Regions from separate parts of the Arthrobacter sp. SLBN-112 genome, predicted to be linked through region 3. Evidence: riboswitches for the same ligand, from Rfam matches in the RefSeq annotation. Region 3 holds a riboswitch; each other region holds the start of a gene.
What was found. A riboswitch is a leader RNA that binds a small molecule or an ion and turns the genes downstream of it on or off. The one in region 3 is predicted to bind S-adenosylmethionine.

Region 1 (3,262 bases), 1.3 Mb from region 3:
CGTTCGAATAATCTTGCGTTTGCCGCTTCCGCGCTAACCGAGCGGTACTGCCGCCTGCCGGGAAAGCTGCGCTTCCAGCCCGGACAGCAGGATGGTAAGCCCCTGGTCGAGTTCGATGGCGCCGTCGTAATCCGACAGCGCCGGCGCCAGCGCCCGCAGCCTGGGAAATTCCTTGGCAGGAAGGCGGTGGAGCCCCAGCCGGAGCAGAACCTCGTTCTCTTCCGGGTCCACCACGAACTCCTGCAGTTCGTTGAGGATGTGGCCGTAGAGGAAGCCGTAGTACACGCGATAAACGTGCAGCGCGTCGGCCGGTTCGAATCCGGCAGCCGCCAGCAGCGTCAGGATCTGTTCCAGCGGCCGCAGCGTGCCCAGCGGGCGCAAACCCAGCGGGGTGGAAAGGGGCCGGGTGACCAGCAGGGGCACAACATTGGGATGCCGCAGCGCCAGCATCCGCAGGTTGTGGGCGATCTTCCGCAACTGCGCCTTCCAGTCCGGGTCCTCCGGCTGGATGGTGAGCTGGCCCAGGACCAGTTCCGTAACCCCGTCCAGCAAGGCGGCCCGGTTTTCCGCGTAGCGGTAGAGGCTCATCGGGTCCCGCCCCAGCTCCTGGCCCAGGCCGCGCATGGTCAGCGCGTCCAGGCCTTCGGCATCCACCATTTCCAGCGCTTTAGCCAGCACGATGTCCCGGCTGAGCCTGGCTTTGGCTTTGCCGGCGCGGGACGGATTGGGGGAGGTCATGGCTTTATCCTTGCTGGGGGCGGCCTCCCGGCTTCTTCCGAGAGGGTTGCCTCATATGTAGTCTACGAGTAAAGTCTACAGCGTAGACAGGCGTTGACGGCGCTAACGACCCCAGTTTTTCCGGGGATCGAATCTATGGACCCGATTGCCACCAGTGCACGGCATCGAGTCCGCTGCTGTAGCCGAACGGCGGCGCCACGCACTTAGCGAAGGGACGCCCTCATGGCACATTCCCAGTTTGATCTCTTTCTCCAAGACGCCACCTACTTCGACCAGACATCCGACTCCACGCTGGAACGCGACCGCTTCTACGGCCTGTACATGAGCTGGTGCTTCATCAATCAGCACCTGCCAGGCACGGAAACAACGTTCTGGGCAGCGATGAAGGACCGGCTGCCGGGAAGCCGCAAGGGCCTGCGCATGAAGGGTGCGGCAGCCGCCGACTACATTGTCGCTTCCTATCCCGAGCTGGTCTAAGACACCGGAACTGCGGGGCCTCCCCCACCGAGCATTCGGCACTTGAGATAAATGCTGTGGCACCGACCGTGCCACGGCATTTTTCATGCCCGGGCACCGCATACCGGGCGTCGCCCGGCCGCTACGTGGGAATGAGCCGGAACAGGAACCTGGTGCGGACCATCACCCACAGCAGCCCCAGCACCACGTGCATGATGAACACGTAAAGCGTTGCCCGGCCAAGCGGGATCAGGAACCAGCCCAGTTCGCATGCTGGCAAACCCCCCGGTACTCCCACTGTGACGGCAGGGCGGCGCCCAGGTAGAAACTTTATCGGTCCGGCCGCCTTGCAGCGTTCCCGTGACGCGCAGCGGCTGCCAGCTCTCAATTACGGAACATGACGACGACGGCCGTGCGGCTTGGCGCGGCAGGTGTTACGTTTTTGGGGAGTAATGAGTACCGGTGTTAAGCCCTGACTGGCCGGTCGGCAACCCTCCTCTCGCGGCGGGGTGCCTCAGGTGAATACTCGGCATATCGACCGATTCGAGCTGCAAGCGTGAAAGAAGGAGATCCGTCGTGTCTGACGCACCCGCCCCTGACGAAAAATTGTCCTACCGCCTGATTACGGGCCCCGACGACCGCTCATTCTGTGAGCGGATCTCGGCTGCACTCGCGGACGGCTACGTCCTGCACGGCAGCCCGGCGGCCACCTTCAACGGCAGCAGCGTCATCGTGGCCCAGGCAGTTGTCCTCCCGGCCGCAATCGCCTCGGCAGACGCCGCGGTGGCCACGGCCGTTGACGACCTGGAGGGCGAGTTCGACGGCGAGGGCCACGCATGAGCTACGCAGGAGACCTGACGCCGCAGGAAGCATGGGCCAAGCTGGAGCAGGGCGCCATCCTGGTGGATGTCCGCACCGAGGGCGAATGGGCCCACATCGGCATTCCGGACACCAAGGCTACGGACAACGATCCCCTGTTCATCCAGTGGACCTTCCCTGGCGGCATCCCCAACCCCGATTTCGTGAAGGATCTGACGGAGCAGGCGCCCGAGGACCCCGGCGCGGAACTGGTGTTCCTCTGCCGCTCAGGCCAGCGCTCCATCGCAGCAGCCATTGCGGCCACCCAGGCCGGCTTCACCTCCTACAACGTCCTGGAGGGCTTCGAAGGCGAGCCGGACCGCTACGGCGAACGGACCGTCAACGGCTGGAAGAACCGCGGCCTGCCCACCAACCTCGGAAAGAATTAAGTGACTTTCAATCAAGATGCCCCCGGCTGGAACCCCGATACCCAGGCGGTCCGCGGCGGCCTGGACCGCACCAACTTCCAGGAAACCTCCGAGGCCATTTTCCTGAACTCAGGGTTCGTCTACGAATCCGCAGCGGCGGCCGAACGCGCCTTCACCGGCGAGGACGAACGCTTTGTCTACTCGCGCTACGGCAACCCGTCCGTGGCCACATTCCAGGAACGGCTCAGGCTGCTGGAAGGCGCCGAGGCCTGCTTTGCGACGGCGTCGGGCATGTCCGCGGTGTTCACCGCCCTGGGCGCGCTGCTCGCCGCCGGCGACCGCGTGGTGGCCGCCCGATCGCTGTTCGGTTCGTGCTTTGTGATCCTGAACGAGATCCTTCCCCGGTGGGGCGTGGAAACGGTCTTCGTCGACGGCCCGGACCTGGACCAGTGGCGCGAGGCCCTGTCCAAGCCCACCACCGCCGTCTTCTTCGAATCCCCGTCCAACCCGATGCAGGAAATCGTGGACATCGCCGCGGTGAGTGAACTCGCCCATGCCGCCGGCGCCAAGGTGGTTGCGGACAACGTCTTCGCCACTCCCCTGCTGCAGCGTTGCGGGGACCTCGGCGCGGACGTGATCGTGTACTCCGGCACCAAGCACATCGACGGGCAGGGCCGCGTCCTGGGCGGCGCCATCCTGGGCACCAAGGAATTCATCGACGGCCCGGTGAAGCAGCTGATGCGCCACACCGGTCCGGCGCTTTCAGCGTTCAACGCCTGGGTCCTGACCAAGGGCCTGGAAACCATGAGCCTGCGCGTCCGGCACTCCTCGGCCACCGCGCT
Region 2 (3,262 bases), 1.3 Mb from region 3:
TCCGGGGCTGGCGAGGACGGTCCCGTGGATCCGTAGCAACCGCCCACGATGTTGATGGACACCACGAAGAAACGGTCGGTATCCACGGGAGCGCCGGGACCGGCCAGCTGTTCCCACCAGCCCTCTTCGTCGGTGTCGCCGCGCGTCACGTGGGTGCTGCCGGTCAGGGCATGCTCGATCAGGATGGCGTTGCTGCCGTCCGCATTCAGCGTGCCCCAGGTTTCGTAAGCCAGCGTGACATCCGGCAGGTAGCCGCCGCCCTCCAGCTCGAGTCCTCCAATGGAGGCGTAGCGGACAACTCCGTGTTCGGGAATGGTGGTACGGGCGACGGTAACCGTCATGGCAAGACCTCTTCTACGCGCTTGCCTGCCGTCATTTGACCGGCAGGCCAGGTCTTCACCCGGGGCACCCCACCGCGGAAGGAGGGTTGCCGGCCAGCAAGCCGGGGCTGTCACTGGCACTCATGACCTGGTTCGAGTGTACGAAACACCCCCCACCCCAGGCCAAGAGTGTGACTGGTTGTGACTTCCCGGCGTTGCCGGCCGGCGGTGCCGCCGCGTGCTGCCAATCAGGCGTCAGCGGCGCCCTTGGCCGCGCGGAAACCGGCTTCGAGGTCGGCCAGGATGTCGTCGATGTGCTCCAGGCCGACCGACAGCCTGACCAGCCCGGGATTGACCCCGGCCACCACCTGCTGCTCGGGCGAGAGCTGGCTGTGGGTGGTCGACGCCGGGTGGATGACAAGGGACCGCACGTCACCGATGTTGGCCACGTGGGAGTGCAGTTCAAGGGCGTCGACGAAGCGCTTGCCCGCCTCCGCGCCCCCGGCCAGGTTGAAGGCGACGACGGCGCCGGTCCCCTTGGGGCCGTACGTGCGGCCTCGTTCGTACCAGGGGCTGGACGGCAGCCCCGCGTAGGCGACGGATTCGACGTCGTCCCTTGCCTCCAGCCAACGCGCCACTTCCGTGGCGTTGGAAACATGCCGTTCCACCCGCAGGCTCAGCGTTTCCAGGCCTTGGGAAATCAGGAAGGCGTTGAACGGGGAGACGGCCGAGCCGAGGTCGCGCAGCAGCTGGACACGCGCCTTGAGAATGTAGGAGAGGTTGGCGCCCAATGCGCCGCCTTCGCCAAGGTCCCGGGCGTAGACCAGTCCGTTGTAGGTGGGGTCCGGGGTGTTGAAGCCGGGGAACCGTTCGGGCTCCTTGCCGAAGTCGAACTTGCCGGAGTCGACGATGACGCCGGCGATGGCGGAGCCGTGGCCGCCCAGGTACTTGGTGGCGGAGTGGATCACGATGTCCGCGCCCCATTCCAGCGGCCGGATCAGGTAGGGGGTCGAGAGGGTGTTGTCCACGATCAGGGGCACACCGGCCTGGTGGGCCACCTCGGAGATGCCTTCGATATCCAGGACGTCCTGGCGGGGATTGGACACCACTTCACCGAAGAAGAGCTTGGTGTTGGGCTGGACGGCGTCGCGCCACTGGTCCAGATTGTCCGGATCCTCCACGAAGGTGACCGAAATGCCGAACTTCTTGAGGGTGTGGGCAAACAGGTTGTACGTGCCGCCGTACAGGCTGGGGCTGGCCACGATGTGGTCCCCGGCCTCTGCGATATTCAGGACCGCGAAGGTCTCGGCGGCCTGGCCGGAGCTCAGCAGCAAAGCGGCGAGGCCACCTTCGAGGCTGGCGATCCGCTGCTCCACAGCATCCTGGGTGGGGTTGCCGATGCGGGTGTAGATCGGTGCCAGTTCAGCCAGGGCAAAACGGTTGGCTGCGCTCTCGGCGCTCGGGAACACGAAAGACGTGGTCTGGTAGATGGGCAGTGCGCGGGCACCGGTGGCACTGTCAGGCTCCTGGCCTGCGTGGATCTGGCGGGTTTCGAAGGACCATCCGTTGGACATCGCAGTCTCCTATGACATGGGCCCGGCATGCTGGGAGCACCACGGGCCGCGCTTACTTCCGGCTATTGCCGGACAGTCTGGTCCTCACCCGGGGCACCCCACCGCGGATGGAGGGTTGCCGGCCAGCGAGCCGGGGCTTGTCGCTGGCGCTCATGACCTGCGCCCAGTGTAGGAACATCGCTGCGGGCGGGGACAGCATTGTGACGAACATGGTCTTCCGTTGTTGGCGCCCAGCGGGCCGTCGCGGCCATCGCCCTGACCAACAACTCCAGCGGCACCGTCCACGTCATCGCCGACACCTCCGGCTACTACGTCGCCGGTTAGGCCGGGTTCCAGGGCCGGACTTTGACCACGGCCGGAGGCGAAAATCCAAGTAAGGATGCCCTTAGCTGAGAGCCTGATCACAAAGTGCCAAGATGTTGCCATGCGCATGGATCACGTCTCTTACGCCTGTGAACACGATGGCCTCGCGGCCACTACCGAACGTATTTCAACTGCCCTCGGCGTTGAGGCAGTGAAGGGCGGGGTCCACCCCCGGTTCGGCACCCGGAATATGATCATCCCCCTCGCCGGGCACAAATACCTCGAAGTTGTGGAGGTTTTGGACCACCCGGCTTCGGATAAGGCACCGTTCGGACAGGCAGTGCGTGCCCGTTCCGCAGCGGGCGGCGGCTGGATGGGATGGTGCGTCGAAGTGGACGACCTCGCCCCGTTCGAGGAACGCCTGGGCCGCGCCGCCGTGAACGGCAACCGCAAGTTCCCGGACGGCCGCGAACTCGTTTGGAAGCAGATTGGCATCCTGGGCCTCATTGCAGACCCCCAGGTCCCCTACATGCTCAAGTGGGAAGGCGACCCGTCCCTGCACCCGTCCAACGCCTACGAGAGCAACCTCAAGATGAGCTGCCTGACCATTGCCGGCTCCGCGTCGCGGGTGACCGAGTGGCTGGGCGAGCCGGTGGAGAAGCCGCTTGAGGACGTTGCGGTCGAGTGGGTAGCCCCGCACGGCACCCCCGGCATTCTGTCCGTCACGTTTGAAACCGCAAACGGGGCCGTCACTATCTGATCCTCCGCCCCCGCTCTCCGGCGTATCTCCGGAGAGGGCTCCTATGGGCCTGCGCCCAAACAGCTTCGGCCGCCATCGGGTGGTGACAACGGCGTCACCACCCGATGGCGGCCGAATTCTTTTAAGCGTCATTTGGCATCTCTTAAGGATCACAAGAGTGGACCCCTGAATTCCCTGGAAGAGGCACCGAACCCAACGCCTCGGCTTTGAATGTCAGACCCTCGTTGGATGATGTGGGTATGGGAAGCAGCGGTGAAGCAGTGGCGGTGGAGGGTATTGCTGCCTCTATTGCTGCCCTGGATGCG
Region 3 (3,262 bases):
CCAACTACACGCACCTGGACTTCCCGGTGATCATCAGCAAGACCGCGGACGCACAGGCTTCGGGGATCGACGCACGGTCCGACGACGGCCTCTCCGCCCGGCTGGACAGCGCCGCGGTGGCAGCCCTCCGCGCCCACCTGGACGGCACGGTCACTGTCATGCTCGGGCACTCCGGCGTCGGCAAGTCCACCATGGTCAACGCGTTGACGGGTGCGGAGCGGGCCACCGGCGGGGTGAACGCGGTCACCGGGCGCGGCCGGCACACGTCGTCCTCGGCGCTGGCGCTGCGGCTGGCGGACGCGCCGCCCGGCAGCTGGATCATTGACACCCCCGGTATCCGTTCCTTTGGCCTTGCACACGTGGATCCGGACAGGATCCTGCGCTCATTCCCGGACCTCTCCCCCGGCATCGAAAACTGCGAGCGCGGCTGCAAACACACGGCAACGGCGGTTAACTGCGGACTGGATGATTGGGTGAACGGCGGGCACGCCGGTCCCACGGGACCGGCCCGGCTGGCGTCCCTAAGGAGGCTGCTCGGCGCGGACCCGAGGATGGAAGCACAGGAAACCAAGGAGCTCGGCAGCGTCAACTGACGCGTTCTCCCGGCAGAAACGCACGCAGACGGTAGTTTGGAACCATGATCCAACCCGCTTCGAGTTACAACGATGACCTGCGCCTGGCCCATGTCCTGGCCGACTCCGTGGATGACCAGACGATGAGCCGCTTCAAGGCCCTGGACCTCCACGTCGAGACCAAGCCGGACCTGACGCCGGTCACCGACGCCGACAAGGCGGCCGAGGAGGCCATCCGCGGCCAGCTCTCCCGCTCCCGGCCCCGCGATGCAGTCCTGGGCGAGGAATTCGGCAGCACCGGCCACGGCTCGCGGCGCTGGATCATCGATCCCATCGACGGGACCAAGAACTTCGTCCGCGGCGTCCCGGTGTGGGCCACGCTGATCGCCCTGGTGGACGAGGGCGAGCCCGTGGTGGGCGTCGTCAGCGCACCGGCCCTGGGCAAGCGCTGGTGGGCGGCCAAAGGCATGGGCGCCTACATGGGCAGGTCCCTGGCCGCCGCCACCCGGCTCCGGGTCTCCAACGTCTCCAACCTGTCCGACGCCTCCCTCTCCTACTCCAGCCTGGGCGGCTGGAAGGAACGCGGAAACCTTGACGAATTCCTGGGCCTGACGGAGGACGTCTGGCGGACCCGGGCGTACGGGGACTTCTGGTCCTACTGCATGGTGGCCGAAGGCTCGGTGGACATCGCCTGCGAACCCGAACTGAACTTGTACGACATGGCTGCCCTGGTGCCGATCGTGGTGGAGGCCGGCGGCCGCTTCACCTCCCTCGAAGGCGAGGACGGCCCGTTCGGCGGCAATGCCCTGGCCACGAACTCGATCCTGCACTCAGAGGTGCTGCACCGACTGAACCCGGAACTCGACGACCTCCTGCAGCAGGCTCCCTGACCGCGGAAGAATCGAATAATACGACGCCGGACGCCTCCTTTCGGGGGCGTCCGCGGCCGTTTCTTCGGCAGGACGTAACAAAGGCCTTAACAATTGCCGCGGCTTTAGTCCTGGCCACCCCATGTTCTACGCTTTTATCCAGGTCACGAGTGCCAGCGCAAAACCCCGGTTTGCTGGCCGGCAACCCTCCATTCGCGGTGGGGTGCCCCGGGTGACGACCAGGCCGGTCCGGAGCGGATACGGCAAGCGCGGATTCCACCATGCCGGAGTCCTGTATCCAAGTGAGGTCTCTGTGACAACTGCCACCGTCTCCCCCCAGTCCGCCATCGCCAACGCAGCCGCGCCGGATCCGCGCCAGGTCATTGCCGGCCGACCCCTCGCCGCGGTCACCGGCGCCGAAATCCAGGCGCCCCTGATTTCCGGCGGCCACGTCCGCTACGCAAACCTCGACTACGGCGCCTCCGCCCCGGCACTGTCCGTGGTGTCCGCGTACCTGAACGAGATCCTCCCCTACTACGCGAGTGTCCACCGCGGCGCCGGGTATGCATCCCAGATCAGCACCTCGGTGTATGAAAACGCACGCAGCATTGTCCGCGAGTTCGTAGGAGGTCGACCCGATGATTCGGTCATCTTCACCCGCAACACCACCGACTCGCTGAACCTGCTGGCCGGCTGCCTGCCGTTGGCCGACGGCCGCCCCGCCGGAGATGTCCTGTACCTGGACATCGAACACCACGCCAACCTCCTGCCGTGGCAGGGCGTCCCGCACCGCAGCATCGTCGCCGCGGACACCATCAGCGGCACGCTGGAGGCCGTCCGCGCTGAACTGGAGCAGGGCGGGGTCAGCCTGCTGGCCGTCACCGGCGCCTCCAACGTCACCGGCGAGATCCTCCCCATCCGGGCATTGGCCGCACTGGCGCACCAGCACGGCGCACGGATTGTGGTAGACGCCGCCCAGCTTGCGCCGCACCGGCGGGTGGACATCAGCACGGACGACGTCGATTACCTTGCGTTCTCCGGCCATAAGCTCTACGCACCGTTCGGCGCAGGCGTCCTGGTGGGACGTCCGGACTGGCTGGACGCCGGTGTCCCCCACCTTGCCGGCGGCGGCGCCGTGAAGGAAGCAAGGCTCGACGGCGTCAGCTGGGCCACCGGCCCGGCCCGCCACGAGGGCGGCTCACCCAATGTGCTTGGCGCAGCCACCCTGGCGCGCGCCACCCAGGTGATCGCCGAACTGGACCAGTCCCGGTGGCATGCCCACGAATCGGCCATCCGCTCGTTCCTGGTGGAGGGCCTGCAGGGCATCGACGGCGTGACGGTCCACCAGAATCTTCAAGGACACCAATCCGGAAACGGACACCATCGGTGTGGTCAATTTCTCGGTTGCAGGCTACGACGCCGGGCTGGTGGCCGCCTACCTTTCGGCGGAGCACGGCGTGGGCCTGCGTGACGGACGTTTCTGCGCCCACCCGCTGCTGAAGCGCCTGGGCCTGCCGAACGGATCCCTCCGGGCGAGTTTCGGCGTCGGATCCCGGCTGGAGGACGCCGAACGCCTCCTGGCCGGCATCCGCGCGCTGCGCGGCGGCGGACTGGGCTGGGACTACGTGGTGGACGCAGGCCGCTGGGTGCCCGCCAACGATTCCCGCACCTACCCGCACTGGGCCCCCAATACACCGGGTACGGCCGGCGCCGCCCCCTGCATCGACGACTAACCCAAAGCCTTCCGTTCCTGGTCGTGTGCACGGCCTTTGGCCGGGCGTGCGGTAAATTCGAGGGACATCAACAGGCGGAATCGAAGGA

Region 1: linked by a shared signal. The riboswitch ahead of QF050_RS05400 (DUF1737 domain-containing protein) and the one ahead of QF050_RS11450 (aminotransferase class V-fold PLP-dependent enzyme) in region 3 are both predicted to bind S-adenosylmethionine.
Region 2: linked by a shared signal. The riboswitch ahead of QF050_RS17395 (bifunctional o-acetylhomoserine/o-acetylserine sulfhydrylase) and the one ahead of QF050_RS11450 (aminotransferase class V-fold PLP-dependent enzyme) in region 3 are both predicted to bind S-adenosylmethionine.

What each region holds. Positions count from the first base shown of each region.
Region 1 covers NZ_JAUSXY010000001.1:1,161,897-1,165,158, reverse strand. Annotated here, with positions in the region: gene QF050_RS05420 (pyridoxamine 5'-phosphate oxidase family protein) at 1-11, shown strand, start outside; gene QF050_RS05415 (TetR/AcrR family transcriptional regulator C-terminal domain-containing protein) at 34-738, opposite strand; gene QF050_RS05410 (hypothetical protein) at 961-1,215, shown strand; gene QF050_RS05405 (OpgC domain-containing protein) at 1,337-1,474, opposite strand; SAM riboswitch class IV at 1,643-1,757, shown strand; gene QF050_RS05400 (DUF1737 domain-containing protein) at 1,771-2,034, shown strand; gene QF050_RS05395 (rhodanese-like domain-containing protein) at 2,031-2,441, shown strand; gene QF050_RS05390 (O-succinylhomoserine sulfhydrylase) at 2,442-3,262, shown strand, end outside.
Region 2 covers NZ_JAUSXY010000001.1:3,725,062-3,728,323, forward strand. Annotated here, with positions in the region: gene QF050_RS17390 (homoserine O-acetyltransferase) at 1-341, opposite strand, end outside; SAM riboswitch class IV at 354-469, opposite strand; gene QF050_RS17395 (bifunctional o-acetylhomoserine/o-acetylserine sulfhydrylase) at 569-1,894, opposite strand; SAM riboswitch class IV at 1,938-2,052, opposite strand; gene QF050_RS17400 (VOC family protein) at 2,319-2,957, shown strand; gene QF050_RS20385 (hypothetical protein) at 3,197-3,262, shown strand, end outside.
Region 3 covers NZ_JAUSXY010000001.1:2,435,076-2,438,337, reverse strand. Annotated here, with positions in the region: gene rsgA (ribosome small subunit-dependent GTPase A) at 1-593, shown strand, start outside; gene hisN (histidinol-phosphatase) at 638-1,462, shown strand; SAM riboswitch class IV at 1,604-1,717, shown strand; partial or broken gene QF050_RS11450 (aminotransferase class V-fold PLP-dependent enzyme) at 1,755-3,174, shown strand.